DNA from 3 places in the Paenibacillus sp. cl141a genome. Region 1 is predicted to be linked to each of the others. Evidence: riboswitches for the same ligand, from Rfam matches in the RefSeq annotation. Region 1 holds a riboswitch; each other region holds the start of a gene.
What was found. Region 1 has a riboswitch for cyclic di-AMP ahead of BMX45_RS02820 (C40 family peptidase). Riboswitches for the same ligand answer to the same signal wherever they lie in the genome.

Region 1 (3,273 bases):
TTCAGGCATCGTGCTGGATGGCAAGCTGTTTCTGGGCAGCAATTCCTTTGCAGGGGAGCTTGGGCATCATATCATTGATCCCAGCGGTCCGCAGTGCAATTGCGGCAGCCATGGCTGCTGGGAGGTGTTTGCTTCAGGAACGGCCATCGGCCTGGCAGCATCCCAGCGGATGCTTACCCAGACCAGCGTTATTTCTGAACTGGCCGCAGCCGATGGAGGCGTGAACGCCAGGCATGTATTCGAGGCTAAACGTCTTCATGACCCCGTCGCAGTGGAGGTCATCGATCGTGCCGTTTATTACATGGCGCTTGGAATGGTTAACGTCATTCACAGCTTCAACCCCGATCGCATCGTGGTTGGCGGGGGTGTGAGCAGAGCAGGGGAGCTCCTATTCCCGCAGCTGCGGGAAATGACGGATAAGCTCGTCATGCCGTCCTATCTAGGAACGTACGAGATCGTTCCTGCGGGACTGCGGGACGATGTTGGCCTGGTGGGAGCCGCAGCCTTGTTCCAATAGTACATTCGTAAAGAAAAGGCAACAAAAGCCGCCCTTCAAGGGCGGCTTTCTGATTATTTCATGAAGAGAGCGGGAAACGGAGCGATCATATTTGCGTAAGCGAAGTCCGTAACTTGTGACAGGTGATAGGCGTAAACCGTAAGCCGTCATCCGTTTTCACTGGAGTCGAGTTTTTGGTTTCCTATTAGGTTTGTTTGTATCCGACAAACAATAAGCGGTTGCCCGCACTTTCCCGCCCGCCGACGGAAGCCGCCGGCTCCAAACCCGCACGCGAGGCGGCCTGCAGGCTTGGAGCCGGCGGCTTCCGCTATTCCATGTATTTTGATGCGTCGAACGTAATCATGCTCGTATGGTTGGCATGCTCGATCAGTGAGGAGAGCCTGGTCACTTCGCGTTCCTTCTTGCGCGCCTGCGCCTGATAAGCTTCCGGATCGTATAAGGCCACGTTAAACAGCGTTACGGCGCCATCTCCGCTTCCCCGGCCGTTCTGGCGCTCCAGCTTCTTGCGGGAGCCGAGATGGGCAAGTTGTCCGATATCGCTGCGCATTTGTTTGGCGAGCTCGATCGCCTCCATGATGGTCATGTCGGAGCCGTTCCAACTAATGGTCTGCGTCGTGTTGGAGATTGCCATCAGCAGATCCAGCTTTCTGTAATCCGCTGCGGCGGCTTCGATCTCTTCCGTAATGGCATCCACGCTTCGTGCAGGATACTCCGCCGTTTCCCCTTTTTCAATGATCGTGCTGCTGTTGTTCAAGCGTTCCGACATCAATTGATTCATGAGACGGTTGATTGCTGCCCGGACTGCCAAAGCTTCAGCCATCGTGATTTGACTCATAAGCGAAGGATCACCTCTTTGATTTCTTGTCTGAATATGTAAACGTTCCGAACTGCCAAAAAGTTGCATGCCCGTTCATAAAACGTCGCCGGAGGCTCGATGGAGTGTTACATAATTGTCATGAGTATGTGAGATGGCATTATGAAAATACATGAAAATTTTCAGCCTAAACGACATTGATTAACATATAGTGATAGATTTCTAGGATATTATTGACAGCATCCTTGCTTGTATACTATATTAAGAGAAGGTTACAAAATGTTAATGAATTTTGCCGAATTTCGTTTGTGAAAACGGGGGAACCGTCTTGGGTGAATTATTCTTGTACCATAGAGAGTATAGGGAACCTTCAACCGAACCCTTAGCTAACTCCGTAGGCATCGAAGGAGAGAACATATTTTGAAGAAATTTGTCATCACATTGCTTGGGTCTGCAATTATTTTTTCTTCAGGTGCCGTATCAGCCTATGCTGATCAACAACCGAATTTTCAGCATCAAGTGAAGCAATTGGTAGGAACGCCTTATAAATGGGGCGGAACAACGACAAGCGGATTTGATTGCTCCGGATTTATTCTGTATATGTTTAGAAATTTCGACTTGGATCTTCCACGCACTTCCCAGAGTCAGGCTAATGCCGGGGTTCATGTGGATCGCGAGGATCTGAGAGTCGGAGATTTGGTATTCTTCAATACAAGCGGAAGCGGCATTTCCCATGCGGGCGTTTACATTGGAGATGGACAATTTGCGCATGCTTCCAGCAGCAAGGGCGTAAGAATCAGCAAGCTTAGCGACTCCTATTACGAACCGCGTTATGTTACGGCGCGCCGTGTATTGAGTCAAGAGAACTATGCTAAACTGGTAGGAAGCGCGAGCTAATTGGAATACGCAGTTTAGAGTGCGATACATAACCGGAAAGCCTGACAAGAGATGATCTTGTCAGGCTTTCTTTTTTTTTTGAAGATTATAATTGGGGATGCTGCGAAAGGATTCATTAGATTATTCCTTTACGACAGAGGCATTCACGGCGGCTTCCATGCCATTATTATAGGAACGGAACAAGCCCAGACGCCAGAAGGCGGCACCTTTCAGACCATAGCGCTTGGCCAAGCCGAGCTTATCGTCGACGGATGTGGCGGTTTCGCTGCTTAAGCTGATGCCGAGCAGGAGCTTCTGCTTAGGAACGCCTGCCTGAAGTGCCTGCTGAATGGCTTGGTCCACCAGACTGTTGGGTTCAGGAACCTGGGCTTTAGTGCCAACCGGATTGTACTGATACGCCATGACGATGAGATCGTCGGCAAGGGAGGCCAGCGTCTTGTAATCATAGCCTTTATAGGCGCTGTTCAATGGCGGAACCGCTAAGGACAGAGCCATGTCGCTCGGCAATGCCGCTTTCAATTGCTTGACGTAATCATTAAGCAGCTTCTGCTGCTTCACGGCATCCAGTTTAAAACCGAGCCCTTCGAAATCAAGCACCACGCCGCCGAATCCGTTATCCGCCACCGCGGTTGTGATGCCCTCAATGGACTTTTGGCGTAGGCTGCTGTCGCTGAGGACTTTGGTTAATTCGCCGTTTCCGTCCAAAGCGTATACCATCAGGTACGGTTTAATCTCCCGATCCGCTGCATCCGCAACAATCGATTGCGGAGTCACGTCGCCGGCCGGCGCAGGCAGACGATACTCGTCGCCTTGAAGCGTAAACTGACCTTCCCGATCAATGCGGCTCCAGCCGAAGGCGACTGAATTCATGGATGCTACGAGATCCCGCTCTTGGAAAGATTGCAAAGCGTAAAAGGCTCTTAGATGCATTTCGCGCTGCGGCGACACGAGGGAGACCGTGCGAGTCGCCTGATTCCAGCCCACATTGACGCCGAATTGGCTGCTGAACGAGCTGAGCGGAATCAGAACGCGGCCTTCCCGCTGG
Region 2 (3,273 bases), on a different contig from region 1:
AAACGGGGGATTGGAATATCATGGTCGGTATTTGCCCATTCTACATGAATGGATAGCCGGTTGATGAATTTACAACATAGGAGTGATCAACGCATGAAATTTGATTCCAAGGTTGTCATTGTGACGGGGGGCGCCAGCGGGATTGGCGAAGCGGCAGTCAGACTTTTTGCAAAAGAGGGAGCCAAGGTCGTTATCGCGGATTATTCCGACCAGGGCCAAGCGGTTTCCGACGAATTGAGAGGAGTCGGCTTCGAAGCGCTGTTCGTCAAAACGGATGTAACCCAAGAGCAGGAAGTCGCAAAAATGGTGGATCAGACGGTGCAGCATTTTGGCCGTGTCGATGTATTGTTCGCCAATGCAGGCATTGCCCATGATGCTCCTGCCGATCAGTTAACGATGGATAACTGGCAGAGAACGATTGATATTAATCTGACAGGGGTCTTCCTGTGCGATAAGTATGTTATTCAGCAAATGCTGTCCCAAGGAACCGGAGGGGCAATCGTAAACTGCGGCTCGATCCATAGCCATGTCGGAAAAGCAGGGGTAACCGCCTATGCTTCGGCTAAGGGAGGCGTCAAGCTGTTAACCCAGTCGCTCAGCGCAGACTATGCCTCCAAAGGAATCCGAATCAATGCCGTGTGTCCGGGATATATCGATACGCCGCTGATCAAGGGAAGAACGGAAGCGATCACGCAGCACCTGGTCGGCCTTCATCCGATGGGCCGTTTGGGACAGCCGGAAGAAGTGGCCAAAGCGGTGTTGTTCCTTGCCAGTGAAGATGCCTCCTTCATTACGGGCACGAGCCTGCTGGTGGATGGCGGCTATACCGCAGTATGATGAGAAAAGCCCTGATGCTAAGCATCGAGGCTTTTTTTCAAGTCATTCCAGGCGTTGTTATCAGACTTATTTATGGAGTGTTTCAAAATTTTTTTTCGGTCCCGTATTTCATACGGGCAGACTGCCTAATCCGGGGCTCTTTCATGACATAAAACATATATGGCATGAACGATTTCCGCATGACCCGTCAAATGCCTGCTATATAGCGGAAAATGGAGCATGGATTCCATGACCAATCCGGTGTATGGACAGCCTTAAACAAGGTGTTCAAAAGGCTCGATATCCTCGTTGAAAAAACGGTATTTTTACTTCTGAATTTCCAGAAAAAGCGGTTAAAGGGGTTTGACTTTTCCTGTGCTTCCCTTTATCATGAACACACGCTTAGTTTCCGGCATACATATTCCGGAAAGCGGGGGAACCAGTTTCACCAGGGGCGAGTCACTTGGAATTCACGAGTGTAGGGTACCATCTTACCCGAGTCCGTCAGCTAACCTCGTCAGCAGTGGATGGGTCTTGCATACATAATGGATGTTCATACAAAAGGCCCTTTATTCTCTATAGGGGCCTTTTCTCTATTTTTTGACCCCCTGCTGGCGGAGCTATGTCTAGATCCCCTGTTTGGTGGTCTTTTTGCATTCAATTACAGAGGAGGGGCAACGTCTGCAAATGTGGAACGAATTGAATCGATCAGACGGCATGGGGGCAAAGCGTGCAAGGAAGCCGATGAATCATCTTCCCTGAAGCCTCGTCCCATGCACAGGTATCTGAATGTCTAAATATCCAAGTTAACACATGTGCTAACACGGATAAATTCGTCATGCCGTTTTTTTTAAGAAATTGAAAAGCTATTACGAAAGGTTGTGGAAGGTTTTGAAGAAAGTGGTTGTGCTGGTGTTGTCCGTGATGATGGTGGTATTGCTCGCGGCTTGCGGCGACAAAGGAAGTACGCTGGATCGAGCCATCGAGCAGGGATATATCACCGTAGGGTTTGCGAACGAGAAGCCGTATGCCTACAAAGAAGCCAATGGGGAGCTCACGGGCGAGGCGGTTGAGATTGCCCGCGTTATTCTGGAGCGTCTTGGCATCAAGGAGATGAGAGGGGAGCTAACGGAATTCGGTTCGCTGGTCGCCGGATTGCAGGCCGATCGGTTTGATCTGATCACGGCAGGCATGTTCATAAATCCGGACCGATGCTCTGCCGTCCTGTTCGCGAATCCGGAGTACAGCATCGGGGAAGCCCTTGCGGTAAAGCAAGGGAATCCGATGGAACTCGGAAGCTATGAGGACATTGCCAAGAATGAGCAGGCCAAGGTGGCCGTCATGACCGGCGCGGTCGAAATCGGCTACATGGAGAAGTCGGGCATTCCTGCGGACCGGATCGTACAGGTCCCTGACCAGGCTTCGGCGATCAGCGCCCTCCAGGCCGATCGGGTGCAGGCGATTACCATGACGGGGCCGTCCCTGCAGGCGATGCTGGATTCAGCCAGCGACGACAGCATCGAACGCGTGGATGATTTCGAGCAGCCGGTCATCGACGGCGAAAGCGTTCGCGGTTACGGGGCTACGGCTTTCCGCCAAGCGGATACCGAGTTCCAGGAGGCTTATAATGCAGAGCTTGAAAAGATGAAGGAGTCGGGCGAGCTGCTGGAAATTTTGCAAGCGTTCGGGTTTACGGAAGAAGAGCTCCCGGGTGAGATGACAGCCGCTGCGCTCTGCGGGGAATAGCATGCCGAATTCTTGGATCGATTTTCTTCCAACGCTGCTCAAAGGAGCAGAGATCACGATGATCGTCGCGTTCTTTTCAGCCATCCTGGCCATCGCGATGTCCTTTGCAGCCGGATTGTGCCGGCTGTCGAAGCTGTGGATCGTCCGCACGGCGACGGCCGTGTACGTCGAAATCTTTCGGGGAACCTCCTTGCTGGTGCAGCTCTTCTGGTTGTATTTTGCCCTTCCGTTCATCGGCATCGAGCTTCCGAAAATGCTGGCGGCGATTCTCGCGATCGGACTTAACTTCGGCGCGTACGGCTCCGAGATTGTTCGCAGCGCGGTGCTGGCCGTTCCGAAAGGACAGTGGGAAGCTGCCGTGGCGCTTAACATGAAGCCTTGGCAGAGGCTGTGGAACGTTATACTGCCCCAAGCGTCCCTGCGAATGCTTCCCCCGTTCGGGAATCAGCTTGTGGAACTCATCAAATCCACCTCGCTCGTTTATTTCATCACGATGGCGGATTTAACGTATCAGGCGATGGTGCTCCGCAACAATTACATCTCCTGGACGACTGAGATTCTGGTGCTTCTGCTCCTCATGTATTTTGTCATCGCCACGCTCGTCTCGATGGCGGTTCGACTGCTGGAGCGCAAACTGACCGCGGGGAGGCTGTAGCGGATGTGGGATTGGAAATATGTGTTTGAAATACTGCCGCAGCTTCTGAGTGCATT
Region 3 (3,273 bases), on a different contig from region 1:
ATGGTGGCATGATAGGATCTCCTGGTGAAAACCTCTATTTAAATATGTATGTCTTCCTGCATGCCGTCATGATTTTTGCATATGAGTTAGATAGAGTGCATTTTGGTTTACCTTGCAAAGGGGGCGCGCGCATGGACGGAACCGAGCTGTACCGTAAAGTGATCCTGACGGTGTCCGGCAATAAACTCGTGAAATGGCTGTCGATCAAGTACGGCCGGAAATTGGCTGGCCGATTCATTGCCGGCGATACCTTGGATGAGGCGCTGGACGAAATCGAGAGGCTGAACGCGAAGGGCATTCTCGTTACGTTGGATCATTTGGGGGAGGGCATTACGACGCTGGACGAAGCGGCCGGGTACCGAGAGGAATATTTGAAGCTGGTGGAAGGGATTGCGAAGCGCGAAGTGCAATCGAACGTATCCTTGAAACCGACACAGATGGGCATGGCCCTGGACCCCGAGAAGGCTTACGAAAACATCAGGTCAGTGGTAAGAAAGGCAAAAGAGTACCGGAACTTCGTTCGCCTGGACATGGAGGATTCGCCGTATACCCAGGCGACCATCGATATGACACTCCGCCTCCATAAGGAGGGGCTGACGAATGTGGGGACCGTGATGCAGGCCTACTTGTTCCGTACGGAGGAGGACGTGAAGAACCTGCTCAGGGCCGGCGTTAATCTGCGGCTGGTGAAGGGGGCGTACAAAGAACCGGGGACCATCGCCTTTCAGCAGAAGCGGGAGGTCATTGACAACTACAAGAAATTGATTAAAATGCATTTCGACCAAGGTTCCTACGTCGCGATTGCCTCGCATGATGACAACATCATCGACTGGGTGAAGGTATTTGCCGAACAGAGTTGCATAGACAAACAGGACTATGAATTTCAGATGCTGTATGGACTGCGGATGAACGATCAAGCAGCGCTTGCGCAGGACGGCTACCGTATCCGGTGTTATATGCCCTATGGAACGATGTGGTACCCGTATTTCACCCGGAGGCTGGCAGAGAAGCCGGCCAACCTGATGATGGTGCTCAAAAATATGTTCAAGTGAGCGGGATCCGATTGCAGAACCCCGTCAAAATGCCTGATAAAATAAGCGGCTTTTTGACGGGGTTCTTCATGGTTTCAAAAAACATCAGGCTGCTTAGAAGTGCCCAATCCAAAGGAAACGGGGATAGTAGCTCTCTGTAGCTGTTGCCCCTAGAAATGATAATACGCCTCCGAGCAATTCATAAGGAAAGAGCGCTCCAGTGGCAGTCCGCCTAACCGCTCTCGGGTGATGTGCCGATGCAGGTTGATCTCCAGATCGGCGAGGGCGGATACAGCAAGTTGCATCCGTGCGGGTCCCCACTGCTGCTGCTTTCGGGCATAGCGAATGGCCTCAGTCACGGACATGCCTCTCAGCCTTGAGAAGACGGATGCCCAGCGGACCAGGTCCGAAAATTCTCTCGTGCTTGGCAGGGCATATTCGACATATCCTGCCGCGTCTTTGCAGCTGACTTTGAACAAGCCGCAGTTCCAGCCTTGATCGCTCCAGGGGATAAAGCATTCGGCCGAGCCCCGATCGAAACGAAATATCTCCATATGGCCGATAGTCTCTTCACCTAATGCAGGCACTGCGGTTTCGATGACGGGTGTAAGCGCTGCCTCGATGAGTTTCGTCATGATATGATCTACGCTCCTTTATAAGCATGTTATATGCACGGCAAATAGGCCTGGTGAGCAGAGATGCTCTCCAGGCCTATTTATGGTTAGAGGCCCAATACCGGCGGCCGCTATGCCAAAGCTTGGATGGTATTCTCTCTCAACAACGCGCCTACGAGGTTAGCTGACGGATTCGGACTGAGAGCACCCTACCACTGGGCCCTTCGATCCTAGGCGCAGCGGATTCACCCCAGTCACCAATCGAAGACTGGTGACTTTGGTTCCCCCGTCTCCCGGTCTGTCGGGAGCTCGGCGTATAACGTGTTTCGAATAGATGGATGAATCATACGCCGGAGGAAACGAAAAGTAAATGACCGTATGGGACCAATAGATTCCGAAATGTGATGAAAACGGTAAAAGAAAACGCGTACAATCGGCCGTGTCATCTATTATCGTGGCAAAAACTCGGTATCTCGTTGGATTGCGATAAATAAGAGAAAACAAGAGAAATACATAGTATAGAGCAGTATTCGGAAGATAAAGACGAAATACTGCTTGGTTCCTGTTCGACATAACGCCAGATGTGTTTTTGCTCACATTTACATCCTGCAGGGCCGGACGTATGATACGAACTATGAATTGACGGTCATCAACGACCAAGGCATACGGACAGTCGTTCCACAAAGATCTAAAGGCAGTGTGAGAGCTACGCCGGGTTCTTTATATGGATCGAATCTTAGGAGAAGGCACCATGGGCCTTGCTGAGATTTGAAGGTAGAGGCGACTCTCACCGCGTGAACCTCCTGTTGCTGTGCTGTTATGCCCAGTCTGGATGACAAGTCAATGGCTAATAGAATAACATGCTACTCGTTTTTAATTTTCGCTGAGTCCTTGAATGGAAAAGGAACGGGGGAACCAGTCGGGAGATAAATCTGATCTCTCTGGGGTGAATCCTATAGACAAGATAACGGTCTATGGGTAGGGCGACTCTCACGCCCGAATCCGTCAGCTAACCTCGTAAGCGTATCGAGAGAGGCAACGATTGTCGTGGACTTGGGCTACGGTGTATTTCACCGTGTCCTGTTAAGAAGCCTGCGGGAAGAGTTCTTCTCTTTCCGCAGGCTTCTTTGTTGTTGCCTTCTCTTTCTGACCTTAGGAGGAGAAACGAAGATGGAGAAACCACAGGAATTCATCCTGGTATCCGCGCCGAACAAGGCCGGGGAGGAATTCGTCCGCCAGCTGATTCACAAACGTGTTCCGTTTGCGGCCATAGCCAACAACCGGGCTGAGCAGCAGAGGCTGCGAGAACTGGGCTGCAAACCCATCATTTTGATTGATACAAGAGACGAGCAGACCTGGATCATTCCCGAGTTTCCCGTCAGCAAGGTGTTTCTGTTCGAAAGCAGCTTGAATCTGTGCTGCCGCTATTTACGGATCTGCCGGACATGGACCTCGGAGTCGATTTACGTGATCACCCATTCCGGCAATCCGCGCTTGATATACAAAGGGCTGGGTGCCGATGTGGTGCTTCATACGAATCATCATCAGGTGTCCTTTCTGATGGCATCCGTAATGAGCTAAGCGTGTGGACTGACGCCACAAGAGTTAGGGGAGGTTACATTCATGCA

Region 2: it holds a riboswitch for cyclic di-AMP, as region 1 does, so the genes downstream of both, ehuB (ectoine/hydroxyectoine ABC transporter substrate-binding protein EhuB) here and BMX45_RS02820 (C40 family peptidase) in region 1, are expected to answer to the same signal.
Region 3: it holds a riboswitch for cyclic di-AMP, as region 1 does, so the genes downstream of both, BMX45_RS13975 (hypothetical protein) here and BMX45_RS02820 (C40 family peptidase) in region 1, are expected to answer to the same signal.

What each region holds. Positions count from the first base shown of each region.
Region 1 covers NZ_FNZO01000001.1:591,482-594,754, forward strand. Annotated here, with positions in the region: gene BMX45_RS02810 (ROK family protein) at 1-517, shown strand, start outside; gene BMX45_RS02815 (hypothetical protein) at 825-1,352, opposite strand; cyclic di-AMP (ydaO/yuaA leader) riboswitch at 1,615-1,748, shown strand; gene BMX45_RS02820 (C40 family peptidase) at 1,752-2,228, shown strand; gene BMX45_RS02825 (stalk domain-containing protein) at 2,349-3,273, opposite strand, start outside.
Region 2 covers NZ_FNZO01000013.1:169,579-172,851, reverse strand. Annotated here, with positions in the region: gene BMX45_RS26945 (SDR family NAD(P)-dependent oxidoreductase) at 94-837, shown strand; cyclic di-AMP (ydaO/yuaA leader) riboswitch at 1,206-1,352, shown strand; gene ehuB (ectoine/hydroxyectoine ABC transporter substrate-binding protein EhuB) at 1,741-2,562, shown strand; gene ehuC (ectoine/hydroxyectoine ABC transporter permease subunit EhuC) at 2,564-3,217, shown strand; gene ehuD (ectoine/hydroxyectoine ABC transporter permease subunit EhuD) at 3,221-3,273, shown strand, end outside.
Region 3 covers NZ_FNZO01000004.1:276,667-279,939, reverse strand. Annotated here, with positions in the region: gene BMX45_RS13980 (proline dehydrogenase family protein) at 132-1,052, shown strand; gene BMX45_RS13975 (hypothetical protein) at 1,202-1,666, opposite strand; cyclic di-AMP (ydaO/yuaA leader) riboswitch at 1,798-1,970, opposite strand; cyclic di-AMP (ydaO/yuaA leader) riboswitch at 2,517-2,685, shown strand; gene BMX45_RS13970 (hypothetical protein) at 2,816-3,226, shown strand.